DNA from 3 places in the Halomonas sp. IOP_31 genome. Region 3 is predicted to be linked to each of the others. Evidence: predicted binding sites of a transcription regulator. Region 3 holds the regulator's gene; each other region holds the start of a gene.
The links. Region 3 encodes FNR, which switches genes on or off when oxygen is low (the NO sensors DNR and NnrR bind a similar motif). Its sites were predicted from a motif close to TTGATNTANATCAA; they were not measured.
Positions count from the first base shown of each region.

Region 1 (2,266 bases), on a different contig from region 3:
GTATCGCTGGTTTTGTCGTTATAGCTGATGGGCTGTTTCAACCAATCTTTCGAGTTGCTGACGCTCGTCCAGGCTCGGCATGACAAGCGGAGAGCGTACGTTTCCGGCAGGCTTGCCGATGATGTCGGCGCCCGCCTTGATCAGGCTTACTGCATAGCCCTTCTTGTTATCGCGAAGTTCGATGAAGGGAATGAAGAACTTCTGGGTAATGTCTCGAACCACCTCCTTATTGCCTTTCCTGAGCTCCCGGTAGAACTTCACCGCCATTTCCGGCACGAAGTTGAATACCGCCGAGGAGTAGGTGTTGACGCCGATGGACAGATACGCCTCGGCGAAGATCTCGGCGGTGGGCACGCCGCCCACGTAAACCAGGCGATCGCCGACCGTCTTGACGATCTTGTTGAGCGCCTGGATGTCACCCTTGCCGTCCTTCAGGCCGATCAGATTGGGGCAGGCATCGGCGAGCTTTTGCACGGCGTCGGCCTCGAGAATGCCGTTGCCGCGGTTGTAGTAGATGACGTTGATCGACGTCGAATCGCAGATCTGGCGGGCGTACTCCACCAGGCCGTCCTGCGGGCATTCGGTGAGGTATGGCGGCATCAGCAGGATACCGTCGGCGCCCGCTTCTTCGGCGGCCTTGGCGTAGGCCTGGCCGGCGCCAACGCTCAGCCCGGCGCTGGCGATGACCGGCAGCTTGCCGCCCACCGCCTCGACGGCCTGGGAAACGATCGCGCGGTACTCGTCCAGCGTCAGGTTGAAGAACTCGCCGGTCCCGCCGGCCACGAATACGGCGGAGATGTCATGACTGACGAACCACTCGAGGCGCTTGCGATAGCCCTCGGCATCGAAGGCGCCGCTGGCGTCGAAGTCGGTGATGGGGAACGAAAGCAGGCCATCGCCGACCGCTTTCACGACATCGTCTCTTGAAAAACTCACGTTCGTTCCTCTTGCTCGAGCCCCTGCGGTGGGACACAGACATGGGCGAAGACAGCAGGACTTGTTAGCTCTCTTCTGGCCTGTTTGTCATACATCATACAAATGAAAGTAAGGTTTAGCCAAAACCAAAGCAACATCAACCATAGTTGATAAGACCAAAGGCTAATGAATAGTCATGCGAACAAGCCTTACAACTGATCGGCCACATGCAGTGACAGGCTACCCTTGCGCGGAATCCACCGAACGTTCAGATGCGCCAGGTTAACCCGCGTTATAAGCTTGCCTGCCATGACTTAATTCCTTTATAGCGTGGTTGAGTGTTGATTCATGGAACGTGCACTCAGTCAGCGCACCATGGTGGGTTTCTTGGGATCGAAGGCCCAGCCAGGGATCAGGTACTGCATGGCCATGGCATCGTTACGCTGCGTGACATCGAGGCTCTTGTAGAGCGCATGGGCCGCATCGAGCTGCTCCATGTCCAGCTCGATACCCAACCCGGGCGCGTCGGGCACACGCAGCTTGCCGTCGCGAATCTGGAACGGCTCCTTGGTGATGCGCTGGCCATCCTGCCAGATCCAGTGGGTGTCGATGGCGGTGATCTCGCCCGGGCAGGCCGCGGCCACGTGGGTCATCATCGCCAGCGAGACATCGAAGTGATTGTTGCTGTGCGAGCCCCAGGTCATGCCCCACGCGTTGCAGAGTTCCCCCACCGCGACAGCGCCCTGCATGGTCCAGAAGTGACAATCGGCCAGCGGAATGTCCACGGCATTGAGCTGCACCGCGTACTGCAGCTGCTTGAAGTCGGTGGCGATCATGTTGGTCGCCGTGGGCAGGCCGGTACGCTTCTTGAATTCGGCCATGGTCTCGCGCCCGGAATAGCTGTCTTCCTGACCGCAGGGATCTTCGGCGTAGCTCAGCAGATCGCGGATCGGCGTCAGCACGCGCACCGCTTCGTCCAGCGTCCAGGCTCCATTGGGGTCGAGGGTCAACCGCGCCTCGGGGAACGCCTCGTGCAACGCCCGGATGCAGTCGGCTTCCTCCTCGCCGCGCAGTACACCGCCCTTGAGCTTGAAGTCCTTGAAGCCGTAGCGATCAAACGCCGCCTTGGCCAGGTTGGCGACGGCGTCGGGGGTCAGGGCCTCGCGGCAGCGCAGCTCTTCCCAGGCATCGCGGGGATTGATCGGCTTGGGGTATGGCAGGTCGGTCTTGTCCGGATCGCCGAGCAGGAACAGGTAGCCGAGCGCCTCGACCTCGTCGCGCTGGCGGCCAAACTGACCCAGCAGGTCCGCCACCGGCATGTTCATGGCCTGGCCGAACAGATCGAACAGCG
Region 1 covers NZ_JAIRBP010000046.1:6,861-9,126, forward strand. The annotation lists gene kdgD (5-dehydro-4-deoxyglucarate dehydratase) at 19-936, opposite strand; gene K7I12_RS16145 (glucarate dehydratase family protein) at 1,281-2,266, opposite strand, start outside.
Region 1: a site for FNR is predicted at 1,021-1,034, ahead of kdgD (5-dehydro-4-deoxyglucarate dehydratase). Genes of this name have one in related genera too.

Region 2 (2,266 bases), on a different contig from region 3:
GCAACATCTCGGCGACCGCCCGCGCGCTGGGCATGCACCGCCGGACCCTGCAGCGCAAGCTGCAAAAGCGCCCGGTCAAGCGCTAGCCAAGCGATGGTCCTCGTATCGGCCCTCGCCCGGGGCGGTGCTAGACTGACGCCAGCGCACACATCGACCAGGAGGAATCATGCAGCTTGCCGAGCGGCTCGCCATCGCCACCGACATCGCCGAAGAAGCCGGCCGGGAGATTCTCGCAGCCCGCGCGAATCCCTCCTACGAGAAGCGCTATAAAAAGGGCAGCGAGCTGGTCACCGATGTCGACGTCGCCATCGATCGAATGATCAGCCAGCGCCTCGAACAGCACTTTCCCGGCGAGCCCCGGCTCAGCGAGGAGCTTACCCCGGACCGGGAAACCCTCGATCAACGCGGACCGCTGTGGGTCGTCGACCCCATCGACGGCACGGTCAACTTCGCCCAAGGCCTGCCGCATGTGGCGGTATCGATCGGCTGGGCGCTCGACGGCAAGATCCAGGTCGGCGTGGTACACGCACCGATCCTCGGCGAAACCTTTACCGCGATTCGCGGCCAGGGCGCCAAGCGCGACGATCGGCAGATTCGCGCCAGTCTCGCCTCCAGACTCGAGCGCAGCCTGATCGCCACCGGCTTCCCCTATCGCCGCGACGGCCGCGCGCCGCTACTTAGGCGTTTCTCGGCGGTCATGCAGAATTGCCAGGATATACGCCGCTGCGGCTCCGCTGCGCTCGACCTGTGCAATGTCGCTTGCGGGCGACTGGACGCCTACTACGAGAGCGTCTCGCCCTGGGACTTCGCCGCCGGCCTACTGATCGCTCGCGAGGCCGGCGCCCGCACCGGTCACGTCTACGCCTGTCCCGAGGGCATAACCGAGGATCTCTACGGTGAAAATATCGTGGTTGCCGCACCCGATATCTACTCGAGCCTGCGCAAGCTGCTGAAAGATGCCGACGAGGCCCGCCACGCTGGCGATGACGCAGCTTCATAGCGCCATGCAATGACCTGGGTAGTGGCGCCCTATTGGCATACGCGGCCACGATGCCTGACAATCGGCGTCAACGTTCTAGTCAAGATTCATCAACGCTCAGGAGAGCCCATGATCACCGTTATCTTCGGACGTTCCGGTTGCCCTTTCTGTGTACGTGCCAAGGACCTTGCCGAGCGGCTCAGCACCGCACGCGATGACTTCGAGTACCGGTACATCGACATCCACGAGGAAGGCATCACCAAGGCCGACATGGAAAAGACCATCGGCAAGCCGGTCGAGACCGTGCCGCAGATCTTCGTCGATCAGACGCACATCGGCGGGTTCACCGAGTTCGACCAGTACGTACGTGAAAACGAGTTGATGCCCGAAAGCGTCAGTTGAGCGACGCAGCGCTGACCTCGAACGCCGGCCTCATGGCCGGTGTTTTCATTTCGAGGTGCCGACGGACGTGACGCAGATCAACCCGGCGACACCCTCGCTGGCCAGCCTGACGATTCCCGTCTATAGTCGTGGCATTCCCGGGCGATGCCCGGCATGACGGAGACTTCAGCATGGCGGCTCAAGACACCCTGCCCCACGATCACCCGGTCGGCGATCGCCACCGGCAACTGATCGATGCGACCCGCGGCTACCCGCCCATCCGCACCGCCGTGGTCCACCCGTGTGACGAGCTGTCCCTGGGCGGAGCGCTGGCCGCCTGGCGCCAGGGAGTGATCGAGCCGCTGCTGGTCGGCCCGCGAGCCCGCATCGAGGCGACCGCCGAGAAGCTCGATGCCGATCTCGACGAATTGAGGATCGTCGATACCCCGCATAGCCATGCCTCGGCGGAAGCCGCCGTCAGGATCGCAGCCAGCGGCGAGGCGCGGGCGCTGATGAAAGGCGCCCTGCATACCGATGAGCTGATGAGCGTGGTGCTCGCCCGCGAGGCCGGCCTACGCAGCGAACGCCAGATGAGCCATATCTATGCGCTGGATGTCGCCAGCTACCCACGGCCGCTGCTGATTACCGATGGCGCCCTGCATATCCAGCCCGACCTGTCCGCCAAGCGCGACATCGTCCAGAACGCCATCGATCTCGCCCACGCGCTGGGCCTGGAGCGTCCCAGAGTGGCGATCCTCTCGGCGGTCGAGACCGTCAACCCACGCATCCCCTCGACGCTCGATGCCGCGGCGCTGTGCAAGATGAGTCAGCGCAGCCAGATCGCCGGCGGCGATCTCGACGGCCCGCTGGCCATCGACAACGCGGTTTCGGTAGCGGCGGCCCGCG
Region 2 covers NZ_JAIRBP010000001.1:267,217-269,482, forward strand. The annotation lists gene K7I12_RS01350 (response regulator transcription factor) at 1-86, shown strand, start outside; gene K7I12_RS01355 (inositol monophosphatase family protein) at 167-1,000, shown strand; gene K7I12_RS01360 (GrxA family glutaredoxin) at 1,109-1,381, shown strand; gene K7I12_RS01365 (bifunctional enoyl-CoA hydratase/phosphate acetyltransferase) at 1,552-2,266, shown strand, end outside.
Region 2: a site for FNR is predicted at 1,449-1,462, ahead of K7I12_RS01365 (bifunctional enoyl-CoA hydratase/phosphate acetyltransferase). Genes of this name have one in related genera too.

Region 3 (2,266 bases):
GCCGCACAAGCCATCGCGATACAGGGTAATGCGCTCGGGACGTAGGCTGACCAGGCGCTCGAGCAACGCCGAGAAGCCAACCGCCGTGCGTCCGGACAGACGCAATGCCAGCTCGGTGACGGGCAGGTGGCTACGCTCAGGGCCAGCGGGGGCTGGCCACTCGTCCGCCGGTTGACGCTCACCGGGCACGCCGGCCGGCGTCTCAAGGTCTTGTAGGTCGACGAGCAACCGGTTGAAGCCGAGAGCGGCCAGCAGGGGCAGGCGTTGCGGTGACAGACCGCGAGGATCGATGCGCAACGCAAAGTCGCGATCGCGGCTACGCTTCAGCCCGAAATGCACGTCCAGCTCGGCGAGCAAGCCAGCCAGTTGACCGTCTCCGAGACGCCCCGCCCCGTTCCCGCTCAGCACGAGCCGCTCGATTCGGCGATCGCCATCGAACAGGGCGCTCTGAAGCGCTATCTCGCGCTTGAGATATCCCAGATATCGAACTGGCCCACGGCTATCGTGGCCCAGCCAGGAGGGCACATGGACATAAACCGTCAATGGCTTGGGGATGGGGTCTTCATTGCTGGCAAGCGCCACCAGCCGGTAATCGTCCGCCGAGCGCTTTTCCGGCAAGCGGACCAGGGTGGGAAAGAGTCCGTAATCCGGGGCCGGCCGGTCATGCTTAACGAGCAGAGCGAGATCGATGGAACGGTTCATTGGGCTACCGCAGTGAGCAGATCCAGACTCACCCTAGCGCGCACTACCGACAATGAGCTTGACCGGAATCAAGCCGTCAAACGAAGCCCACTGCGCCTGGTCAAGCCCGCGCCGCCTGGGCACCTTGCGCACCGAACGCCAGCCCCTGCATGGCGCAGATATCGACGATCTCGACCTCCTTGCCGGCGATGCTGACCAGGCCCTGCTCTTCCAGGCGACGGAAGGTGCGGCTCATGGTCTCGGGCACCAGGCCCAGATAGTTGCCCAGGTCGAGGCGCGACATCGGCAGGCGGAAACGTTGCGCCGAAAGGCCGCGGCTGGCGAAGCGCTCGGAGAACGTGAGCAGCACCACGGCCAGGCGCTGTTCGGCGGAACGCCGCGTCAGCAGGTGGTTGGTGCTCTGTTCGGCGAGCAGCTCGCGACTCATGATGCGCATCAACTGATGCTGCAGGGCCGGTGTGCGGTCGCTCAGATTCTCCAGTTCGGCATAGGGAATTTCACACACGCTGGCGGTTTCCAGAGCAACAGCCGTCGAGGGGTGATCCCGCGAGACGATGGCGTCGAGGCCGATGACCTCGCCCGGCAGATGGAATCCCGAAATATGCTCGTCGCCATTGGCCATGAGTGTCGTGGTCTTCACCGCCCCGGTACGCACCGCATAGATCGAGTTGAAACGTTGTCCGGCCTGAAAAAGAAGGGTGCCCCGGGACACCGGCTTGCGACGCTGCACGATCCCCGCCAACCTGCCGACGTCTTCCACCGGCAGGTTATCGGGCAGGCACAACGTGCGCAGACGACAGTTGTGGCAGTTATCGCGTGTCTCGCTCAGCGTCGCAATGCGGGTCATGGCGTGTTTCTCCTTTCTGCGCGCAATGTCATGAGCACGATGTTACCCAACGCCCGCCTAGCCCCCGATAACCATTTAGAGGTAGTCCGGGTGATATTGCGAGGTAAGCGAAGGAGTTCGCTACCCAACTTGACTGAAATCAAAATCGACCCGCCACGATCTCCTTAAGGTGATCTCAGTTCAAGCAGGGGAGGTTCGCCATGGCAAGCCAGCTGACACACCACACCTCTTGGCCCGGCGACGTGACCGAGCCGACGACTCCCTGACTCCTGACCGGACTTCATAGAGGCAAGCAGCAATGAGTCATTTTCTCGACCGCCTGCAGTATCTGGGCAAGCCCCGCGAGGCATTTGCCAATGGCCATGGCGAAACCCGCAGCGAATCCCGTGACTGGGAAGACGGCTATCGTGCGCGCTGGCAGCACGACAAGGTCGTGCGCTCCACCCATGGGGTGAACTGTACCGGTTCGTGCAGCTGGAAGATCTACGTCAAGAACGGCCTGGTCACCTGGGAAACCCAGCAGACCGACTATCCGCGCACCCGCCCCGACCTGCCCGACCATGAACCGCGCGGCTGCCCGCGTGGCGCCAGCTATTCCTGGTACCTGTACAGCGCCAACCGCCTCAAGTACCCGCTGGTGCGCAAGCGCCTGATCAAGCTGTGGCGCGAAGCGCTGGCCCAGTACATCGACCCCGTGCTGGCCTGGGCCGCCATCGT
Region 3 covers NZ_JAIRBP010000028.1:45,532-47,797, reverse strand. The annotation lists gene K7I12_RS13545 (hypothetical protein) at 1-702, opposite strand, end outside; gene fnr (fumarate/nitrate reduction transcriptional regulator Fnr) at 803-1,549, opposite strand; gene K7I12_RS13535 (nitrate reductase subunit alpha) at 1,848-2,266, shown strand, end outside.